DNA from 3 places in the Microbacterium sp. ER1 genome. Region 2 is predicted to be linked to each of the others. Evidence: predicted binding sites of a transcription regulator. Region 2 holds the regulator's gene; each other region holds the start of a gene.

Region 1 (3,272 bases), on a different contig from region 2:
CAGCAGCCCCTCGATCACGTCGCGGACGCGGGCGTCTCCGGCCCATTCGTGCTCTGCCATGTCGCCGACCACGGCGGCGCCGATCGTGATGTCGTCGGGGAGGGTGTCGGCCTGGTCCAGCACGCCGATGCGGGTGCCGCCGCGGACGGTCACCCGGCCGGAGTCCGGCTCCTTCGTGCCGGCGAGCATGCCGAGGAGGCTCGACTTGCCGTCGCCGTTCCGGCCGACGATGCCGATGCGGTCGCCCTCCTCGATGCCGAGGGTCACGGCGTCGAAGACGACGCGGGTCGGGTATTCGAGGTGCAGGGCTTCGGCCCCGAGAAGATGTGCCATGTCCTCTCCAGGGTAGTCGCGCCGCGTCGGACGGTCTCCCGGTCAGACCAGCGACGGGGCGAAGAGCTCCGGCAGCGCGGCGGTGAAGACCTCGAAGTGGCTGTACCAGACGGTGTGAGCGGCCCCGGGGATGCTGCGTACCGTCACCCCACCGTGCTCGAACCGCCGCGCGTCCTCGTCGGTGACCCAGGCACTGGGTTCCGCGCGGACAACGATGGAGCCGGGGGCGGCGGTCCAATGACCGTCCTCCCCGCAGGAGACGGAGGCCGCGGTCGGCGGATCGAAGCGCTCGGCCGCCCGCGCCTCGACCGTGGCATCGTCGACGGAGTAGAAGGGCCGGAGCTTGCGGAGTTCTGCGGGCGACATGCGCGCGCGGCGATCATGCTCGTACTGCGAGATGAGAGAGGCGCGGTCCTGGCCGCCCTGGAGGGCGAGCGGCGCGTCGACGTAGACCGCGAGACTCGGATCGAGGCGGGGCGCGGCGGCGGCGAGCACGGTGGCGCCGAAGGAGTGCCCGACGGCGACGGCGAGCGGCGAGGCCGCCCCGTCCCCCGCTGCGGAACCTGCCCCCGGAGGGAGCGCCGTCTGCGCGAGCGTGGCGACGACGGCATCGGCCGCCGTCTCGATCGTGAGCTCCGGGTCACGCGGAGAGAGGCCGTGGCCGGGCAGATCGAGCGCGAGCACGCGGAAGCCGCGTTCCACGAGCAGCGGGACCACGCGGTGCCAGCTCTCGGCGGACCCCATCATGCCGTGCAGCAGCACGGCGACGCGGTCGCCCTCCCCGGCTTCGATGACGTTCAGGAGCACGGAGCCAGTCAACCACGGTCGTTATCCTTTCGTGATACGACTTTCGGCCAGAATCCTTCGAATCTTCGTTCGAATGTCGGTGGTCGGTGATGGACTGCCGTCATGCCCGCACTGCTCGACGCGACCGACTCCCAGATGGCGATGCTCGCCGATCTGGTGGAGGGGCTGGAAGCGGCGGAGAAGACGCTGAGCAGCATGCAGGCGGCCCGCGACGGACTGCTCGCGATGGCGGGGCGACTGGCGGTCGACATCGCCCGGCAGGCTCGGCATCCGGACGGCGGCGACATGGCGATCCGCACGGTCGCCGCGGAGATCGGGGCCGCACAGCGCGTCAGCGACCGCACGATCGAGCGGCGGATGTCCGATGCGTCCTGGTTGGTCGAACGGTTCCCCGCCGTCTGGGAGGCTCAGGGCGCCGGGCGGATCAGCGCCGCGCATGCACGCGTGATCGTGGAGGCGGGGGCTCACCTCCATGACCCGGACGACCGTTCGCGTTTCGCGGCGGAGGCGATCGAGGTGGCCGCTGCGGAATCTCCGAACCGGATACGCCGACTCGTGCGCCGACTGGCCGACCGGTTCCGGGAGCGGACCCTCGTCGAGCGACATCGTGACGCCAGGGAGCTGCGCCGCGTCTGGGTGACCGATCTCGAGGACGGCATGGCCGAGCTCGGCGCGCGTGGCCCCGCGGCGCTCGTGCACGGGATGTACGACCGGCTCTCCCAGATGGCGCATGCCGTGCGGGAGGAGAACGCGCAGGCACGGCGTCGGGAGGCGGAGGAGAGCATCCTCGACGACAGGACCGTGGATCAGCTGCGCGCGGATCTGCTCGCCGACCTCGTCCTGACCGGCGCTCCGGCGGGCCATGACTCGGAAGAGGGGCTGCTCTCGGAGCTTCGGGCGCGCGTCGAGGTCACCGTGCCGGTGCTGACGCTGATGCACGGGGAGCAGGAACGGACGACAGAGGGCACTCGGATCCTCGCCGCCGAGCTGGACGGGATCTTCCCGATCGATCCGGCCACGGCCCGCCGTCTGGCCGGCGCGGCGAGCGGCTGGGACCGGGTGCTCACCCACCCGATCAGCGGGGCGCTGCTGGCCGTCGACCGGTATCGCCCGAGCGAAGACCTCCGCCGACACCTGCGGGCCCGCGATCAACGCTGCCGCTTCCCGGGCTGCGGCCTCGCACCGCGGAAGTGTGACCTCGATCACAATCACGATGCGGCGCTCGGCGGAGAGACCGCGCACGACAACCTGGCGACCTTCTGCCGACGACATCACATGCTCAAACACCACTCCCCGTGGCACGTCGAGCAGGGGCCGGGCGGCGTTCTGGAGTGGACGAGCCCCACCGGCCGGACCTACATCGACCGACCGCCGCCTCCGCACACCGTCACCTTCGCCGAGGAACCTCCGTGGTCTCCCGCCGTCAGCCCTAGAGTGGAGGGCATGTCGAGCCCCGAATCAGACAGGTCGGGGGCTGCCGGTCACACCGTCAGCCCCGCGAACCGCTGATCCCTTCGTCCGCCCTGCCGGCGGGCGCGCGCCGGTGACCCGGGCGCTGACCGTGGTGACGAGAAGCATTCCTCTTCCCTCTCACCTCGGAGCACTCGATGCCTTTCCCCCTCTATGCCCTTGCCCTGGCGGTCTTCGTCATGGGCACCTCCGAATTCATGCTCGCGGGACTCCTCCCCGCGATCGCGCACGAGCTCGACGTCCCGGTCGGCACGGCGGGCCTCCTCACCTCCGCCTTCGCGGTCGGCATGGTCATCGGCGCACCCGCCATGGCCGCGTTCGCGCGCAGCTGGCCCCCACGCCGCACACTCGTCGCCTGCCTCGCGCTCTTCGCCGCGTGCCATGCCGTCGGCGCGGTGACGTCCCTGTTCGAGCTTCTGCTCGTCACGCGCGTACTCAGCGCCCTCGCGAACGCCGGCTTCCTCGCCGTCGCCCTGCGCACGGCGACCCTCCTCGTCCCCCGCGAGCGCACCGGACGAGCGCTCGCGGTGCTGCTCTCCGGGACGACCGTCGCCACCATCGTCGGCGTCCCTGTGGGCGCCATCCTCGGCACCGCGCTGAGCTGGCGGGCGACCTTCGCCGCTGTCGCGCTCCTCTGCCTCCCTGCGCTGCTCGGAATCCTC
Region 2 (3,272 bases):
CCGTGCGCTCGGGGCCCCGGTGGCGGCATCGACCTCGACCTCGCTGCTGCACGTGCCGCACGACGTGGAGGACGAGACGGCGCTCGACGAGCGCCTCGTCTCCTGGCTCGCGTTCGCGGATCAGAAGGTGCAGCAGGTCGTGACCCTCGCCCGCGGCCTGTCCGAAGGCCGCACGGCGATCGGGGCCGAGCTGGACGCCGCGACCGCTGCGCTGCAGGACCGCCTGACCGCTCCCGGTGTGCGCGACGGTGCGGTGCGTTCCCGTGCGCTGAGCGACGCCGACTTCGCCCGTGCCCCGTACCAGGAGCGGGAGGAGGCGCAGAACGCCCTCGGCCTGCCGGCGCTGCCCCTGACGACGATCGGCTCCTTCCCGCAGACCGGCGACATCCGCCGCGCCCGGGCCCAGTTCCTCCGCGGCGAGATCCCCGAGGACGACTACGAGGAGTTCCTGCGCCGTGAGGTCGCCGCAGTCGTCTCCCTGCAGGAGGACCTCGGTCTCGACGTCCTCGTGCACGGTGAGCCGGAGCGCAACGACATGGTGCAGTATTTCGCGGAGAACCTCGACGGCTTCGCGGTCACGCAGCACGGATGGGTGCAGTCGTACGGCTCGCGAGCCACGCGCCCATCGATCCTCTGGGGAGACGTCTCGCGTCCTGCGCCCATCACGGTCGGCTGGTCGGCGTACGCGCAGTCGCTCACGGCGAAGCACATGAAGGGGATGCTCACGGGCCCCGTCACGATCCTCGCGTGGTCCTTCGTCCGCGACGACCAGCCGCTGGGGGAGACGGCGAACCAGGTGGCGCTCGCGCTCCGCGACGAGATCGCCGATCTGGAGGCCGCGGGCATCCAGGTGATCCAGGTCGACGAGCCGGCGCTCCGGGAGCTGCTCCCGCTGAAGCAGGCCGACCAGCCGGCGTACCTCGACTGGTCCGTCGCCTCGTTCCGTCTGGCCACGGGCGGCGCTGCGGCGGCGACCCAGGTGCACACCCACCTCTGTTACTCGGAGTTCGGCGTCGTGATCGACGCGATCCGTGCGCTCGACGCGGACGTCACGTCCATCGAGGCGGCCCGGAGCCGCATGGAGGTCGTCGCGGACATCGCCGAGGTGGGCTTCGACCACGGCATCGGCCCCGGCGTGTACGACATCCACTCGCCGCGCGTGCCCACCGTGGAGGAGGTCGAGTCCCTGCTGCGGCGTGCGGTGGAGGAGATCCCCCTCCGTCAGCTCTGGGTGAACCCGGACTGCGGTCTGAAGACCCGCGGATACGCCGAGACCACGGCGTCGCTGCGGAACATCGTCGAGGCCACGCGGCGCGTGCGCGAGGACGTGGTGGTCACCGCCTGACGCGGTCGTCCCCGGACACACGAAGGCCCTCCCGGTGCGCCCGGGAGGGCCTTCGTTCTCGTCTCACCGACGATGCGGGGACTCAGACGGCGCGCATGACCGCGACGACCTTGCCGAGCACGACCGCCTCGTCGCCCAGGATCGGCTCGAAGGCAGAGTTGCGGGGAAGCAGCCACGTGTGGCCGTCGCGACGACGGAGCACCTTGACGGTGGCCTCGCCGTCGAGCATGGCAGCCACGATCTCGCCGTTCTCCGCCGTGTTCTGCGAGCGCACGACGACCCAGTCGCCGTCGCAGATGGCGGCGTCGATCATCGACTCCCCGGAGACCTTGAGCATGAACAGGTCGCCCTTGCCGACGAGCTGCCGGGGGAGCGGGAAGATCTCCTCGACCTGCTGGTCCGCCGTGATCGGCACGCCCGCCGCGATACGCCCCACCAGCGGGACCAGGGCGGCATCGCCCACGGGGGTCGCCACGTCCGCCGGGTTCTCCGCGCCCGTGCCGGGAAGGTCGATGAGGACCTCCATGGCACGTGTCTTGCCCGGGTCGCGACGCAGGTAGCCGCTGAGCTCGAGCTGACCGAGCTGGTGGGTGACGCTGGACAGCGACTTGAGCCCGACGGCGTCGCCGATCTCGCGCATGCTCGGCGGATAGCCGTTCTGCGCGATCGAGGCCTGGATGACCTCGAGGATCGCCATCTGCTTCGGGCTGAGGCTCTTGCGACGGCGGGTGCGCGGCGCCTCGGACTCGAGGGCTGAGGTGTCGCTCATGGTGCTCCTTCACTGCGTGATCCGACGTGCCGCTTCGAATGTCGGTGGCCCGTGGTGGGGTGTCCTTATCGAAACCGTATCCGAGAAAAGCGCCGATCTGGAAGATCTGTTCGAGCGTGTCGGCTGATTCGCGGAGCGTGGTTTCGAAGACAGCTTGACAGATGTTCGAACTCGAAGATATCTTCGGAACGTAGCTTCGCATCCACGGCTCCCGGCCGAGGCGCGGATGCGAAAGCTACGCCAACCTCCCCGGGCTCCGGCGCCGGGACAGTAAGGAGCAGACATGAGCAGCATCAGCCTCAGCACCGCGACCGCCCTCCCGGCATCGGCCCGTCCGGCCACCCGGCTGCGGATCACGGCACGCGGCCGTCGCACTCTGCTCGCGCTCGCGTCGGTCCCGCTCGCGGCGGGCATCGCCGTCGCCGCCCTCAGCGGAGGCAGCGCGACCGCCTCCGGCGCGGATGCGCCGGCCGTCTCCGTCGAGACCGTCACGGTCATGCCCGGCGACACCCTCTGGTCGATCGCGAGCAGCATCGCTCCCGAGGCCGACCCGCGGGATGTCATCGGTGAGATCACCCGCATGAACCTGCTGCGCGGCGGGGAGCTCCAGGTCGGCCAGGAGCTCGCACTGCCGGCGCGGTACACCGACTGACGCCGAGTCCTCCCGGCCGAATCGTCACGATGAGCTCGGCTCTCCCTGCTCCTCTTAAGATGGGAAGGGTGACCTTCTCCCTCAACGATCTCCCGCTCCGCGACGATCTGCGCGGACTCACCCCGTACGGAGCGCCGCAGGCCCCGCTGCCGGTGGCGCTGAACGTCAACGAGAACACGCATCCGGTTCCCGACGAGGTCGCGAGCGACATCCTCGATGACATCGCCGTGGCGATCCGAGACGTGAACCGGTACCCGGACCGCGAGTTCACGACGCTGCGGGAGGCGTTCGCCGACTACCTGGGTCACGGCCTCACGCCGGAGCAGATCTGGGCGGGCAACGGGTCCAACGAGGTGCTGCAGCACATCTTCCAGGCGTTCGGCGGGCCGGGACGCACGGCCTTCGGATTCGCGCCCACGTACTCCATGTACCCGCTCATCGCGAAGGGGACGGGCGCGTCCTGGATCGCGGGCACCCGTCAGCCCGACTACACGGTCACCCCGGAG
Region 3 (3,272 bases), on a different contig from region 2:
ACCTGCTGCAGCGTCCCGGCGTCGAGCACCGCGATGCGGTCGCTGAGGGTGAGCGCCTCCTCCTGATCGTGGGTGACGTACACGGTGGTCACGCCGACCTCGTGCTGCAGCTCCTTGAGCTGTTCGCGCAGCTGCACGCGAAGCTTGGCGTCGAGGTTCGACAGCGGCTCGTCCAGGAGCAGGATGCTGGGGGTGAGCGCGAGCGCCCGGGCGATGGCGACGCGCTGCTGCTGGCCGCCGGACAGCTCCGCCACGTTCTTCTCGAGCTGCGACGCGGCGAGCCCGGTGCGGTCGGCGACCTCGTCCACGCGCCGCCGCTGCTCGGCCTTCGACACCTTCTGCACCGAGAGGCCGAACGCGATGTTCTCCCGCACGTTCATGCTCGGGAACAGCGCGTAGTTCTGGAACACCATGCCCACGCCGCGCTTCTCGCTCGGCACGCGGGTCACGTCGCGACCCGCGATGTGGATGCGGCCGCCGGTCGGCTCGATGAACCCCGCGAGCGTGCGCAGGGCGGTGGTCTTGCCGCATCCGGACGGACCCAGGAGGGTGAAGAACTCACCCTCCTGGATCTCCAGATCGAGGTGCGAGACCGCACGGTGGTCGCCGAACACGACCTCGACGTCGTCGAAACGGATCATCGTCTTCTCTCTCTGCCGGTGCGGGACTGCGCGGGTCAGCCGATGTACTCGAGCGTGACCTTCTCGACCCAGGCGCCGAGGTTCTCGCTCACGAAACCGAAGTCGATGTCCTGACGGTCGAGCGTGCCCATGAGCTCGACGACCTCGGGGTTGGCCTTCTCGACCGCGCCCTCGTTCACCGGCATGGCGTTGAACTCCGCGGCGAACTCGCCCTGCACTTCGGCGCTGCCGAACCAGTCGATGAACTCCTGTGCCTTGTCCTCGTTGTCCGTGCCGTTGATCTGTGCGATCTGCTCGGTCACGTAGGGGACGCCGTACTCGGGCACGATCATCCCGGTGCTGGTGCCGTACTCCTCGTCGCGGGCGGAGATGCCGCTCGACGGCAGCACGCCGTAGTCCACCTCGTCGCGGGTGATGCGGGCGTAGAGGTCGGTGCCCTCCACGGCGGGGGAGCCGTTGGCGTAGTACGACTTCACCAGGTCCCAGCCCTCGTCGCTCACGCCGAGGTCGCCGTCCTCGTCGAGGTGACGGGTGAGCATGCTGGCGAGCACGAGCTGCGGGGTCGCCTGGCCGAGCGCGGGGTTGACCTCGTAGCGGCCGGCGAACGCCTCGTCGGTGTACAGGTCGTCGGGGTCGGTGGGCGCGTCGCTGATGCGGTTCTCGTCGTAGACCGTGACGATCGCCTGCTCCACGAGCGGCCAGAACGCGCCGTCCTTCGGGTCGCCGGCGTCCGCGGGCACCTCACCGCTCCAGCTCGGCTCGTAGGCCGTGATGGCCTCTTCGGTCTTGAGCTGCTCGAAGAACATGTTGTTCAGGCCGAAGACCACGTCGCCGACGGGGTTGTTCTTCTCCGCGATGATGCGGTTCGTCAGGTCGGCGCCGCCGAGACCCACGATCTCGATGTCGATGCCCGCGTCCGCCGCCTTCTCGGTGATCCACTCACCGCGGCCGTCGCTGTTGGAGTTCGTGTAGACGATGAGGGTGTCCCCGGAGCCGCCGTCGCTGCCGCCCGCGTCTCCGTCGCCGCCCGCCGTGCATCCGGTGAGCGCGATCGCCGCCGCGGCCGTCAATCCGATGAGCGCCCAGCGCCTCTGCTGCCTGTCGGCCATGTTCGTCCCTTTCTCGCCTTCGAGGTGTGTCGATGCGACACTACCGGTTCTTGTGGTGAAGGCACAAAGATTGTCTGGTTTCGTGAGCGCGGTCGCGCGTCCGCACTCAAGATAGGCGCGCGGCGTGAACGTGAGGATGCGATGAGGTGAACGGGTGGGGGCCTGCGTCGGACCTGGGACGAGGTGCCCTGTCGGCCGGGGCGAAATGCCGGCATCCATTAGAACAAAGCTTCGAAATTCGGGCGCTTCGGAGATAAAATGAAGCATGTCGAAAATGTCTGGGTTGCGCGAGGCGATGGAGCGTCTCGACCAGGCGTGGGACTCTGCGGGTGATGCGCCTGAGCTCTCCCGCACGCAGCTCGTCGACGTCGCCGACGCGATCGGACTCCTGCGGCGCCGACTCGATGCACTGCACGTCGACGTGGCGGCCGGCATCGCCCGGGAGTCGCGCGCCGAGCTCGGTGCCGACAGCCTGGCGAAGCAACGCGGGTACCGTACGGCGGCGAATCTCATCGCCGCGATGACAGGCATCTCGACGGGCGAGGCGCAGCGTCTGGTGAAGGTGGGAGAGGCGACCGCCCCGCGAAGCGATCTGCTCGGCGCGCCGCTGCCCGCGCGGTACCCGCTCCTCCGGGAAGCGCTCGCGTCGGGTGCCCTCGGAGCGCCGGCGGCTGCACTCCTCGTCGCCCTGCTGGACCGGTGTCGCGTGGCTGCGGGAGCGGAACGCATCGCGGAGGCGGAGCGCGTGCTGGCCGCCACAGCCGAGGGGCTCGAGCTCGATGCGGTGCGCAAACTCGTCCTCCGCGCCGAAGCGTGGCTCGACCCCGACGGCGTGGCGCCGCGGGCGGAGGAGCAGCGCGCTCGGCGCGGACTGCGCATCTTCGAACGGGACGGCATGGTGCACCTGCACGCGCAGCTCGATGCCGAGACCGCGGCGCCGGTCGTCACCGCGATCCGCGGGCACGTGTCCGCCGTGTTCGCCGCGCGCCTCGATGCCCCTGACGCCGAGTCGCCGGACGCCGACCGGCGCTCGGTCGCGATGATCCAGGCCGATGCGCTGGCCCTCTTCTGCGGGCATGTGCTCGGGTGCGACGGTGATCGGGTGCCGCTCGCGGGGGCGACGGTGGTCGTGCGCGTGTCCCTCGACGATCTCCAGGCCGGCACCGGGTCGGCGACGATCGACGGGCTCGACCAGGTGATCGACATCGGCGCCGCGCGGCGGATGGCGGCCAGCGGCGGCGTCATCCCCTGCGTCCTCGGCGGGGCGAGCGAAGTGCTCGACTGGGGTCGCGAGAAGCGCCTCTTCACACGAGCCCAACGCCTGGCGCTCGCCGAGCGGGATGGCGGGTGCGCCATGTGCGGGCTCCCGCCGGGGATGACGAAGGCTCATCACCTCCGCTGGTGGCAGCGCGACCGAGGTCCGACCGATCTCTCGAACGGGATCCTGCTCTGCGAGACCTGTCACCACCGTATCCATGACAACGGGTGGGAGATCGTCATCGAGGGTTCCGGTGTGAGCGGC

Evidence for each region. Region 2 encodes LexA, which represses DNA repair genes until DNA is damaged. Its sites were predicted from a motif close to TCGAACANNTGTTCGA; they were not measured.
Region 1: the regulator LexA is predicted to act here: its motif matches at 1,198-1,213, upstream of BV453_RS08205 (HNH endonuclease signature motif containing protein).
Region 3: the regulator LexA is predicted to act here: its motif matches at 1,970-1,985, upstream of BV453_RS07275 (HNH endonuclease signature motif containing protein).

What each region holds. Positions count from the first base shown of each region.
Region 1 is NZ_QCXO01000133.1:86,942-90,213, reverse strand. Features, by position in the region: gene BV453_RS08215 (ABC-F family ATP-binding cassette domain-containing protein) at 1-333, opposite strand, end outside; gene BV453_RS08210 (alpha/beta fold hydrolase) at 376-1,140, opposite strand; gene BV453_RS08205 (HNH endonuclease signature motif containing protein) at 1,243-2,649, shown strand; gene BV453_RS08200 (Cmx/CmrA family chloramphenicol efflux MFS transporter) at 2,748-3,272, shown strand, end outside.
Region 2 is NZ_QCXO01000122.1:34,817-38,088, reverse strand. Features, by position in the region: gene metE (5-methyltetrahydropteroyltriglutamate--homocysteine S-methyltransferase) at 1-1,345, shown strand, start outside; gene lexA (transcriptional repressor LexA) at 1,428-2,114, opposite strand; gene BV453_RS03130 (LysM peptidoglycan-binding domain-containing protein) at 2,398-2,766, shown strand; gene BV453_RS03125 (histidinol-phosphate transaminase) at 2,826-3,272, shown strand, end outside.
Region 3 is NZ_QCXO01000132.1:11,335-14,606, reverse strand. Features, by position in the region: gene BV453_RS07285 (ABC transporter ATP-binding protein) at 1-641, opposite strand, end outside; gene BV453_RS07280 (extracellular solute-binding protein) at 677-1,750, opposite strand; gene BV453_RS07275 (HNH endonuclease signature motif containing protein) at 2,025-3,272, shown strand, end outside.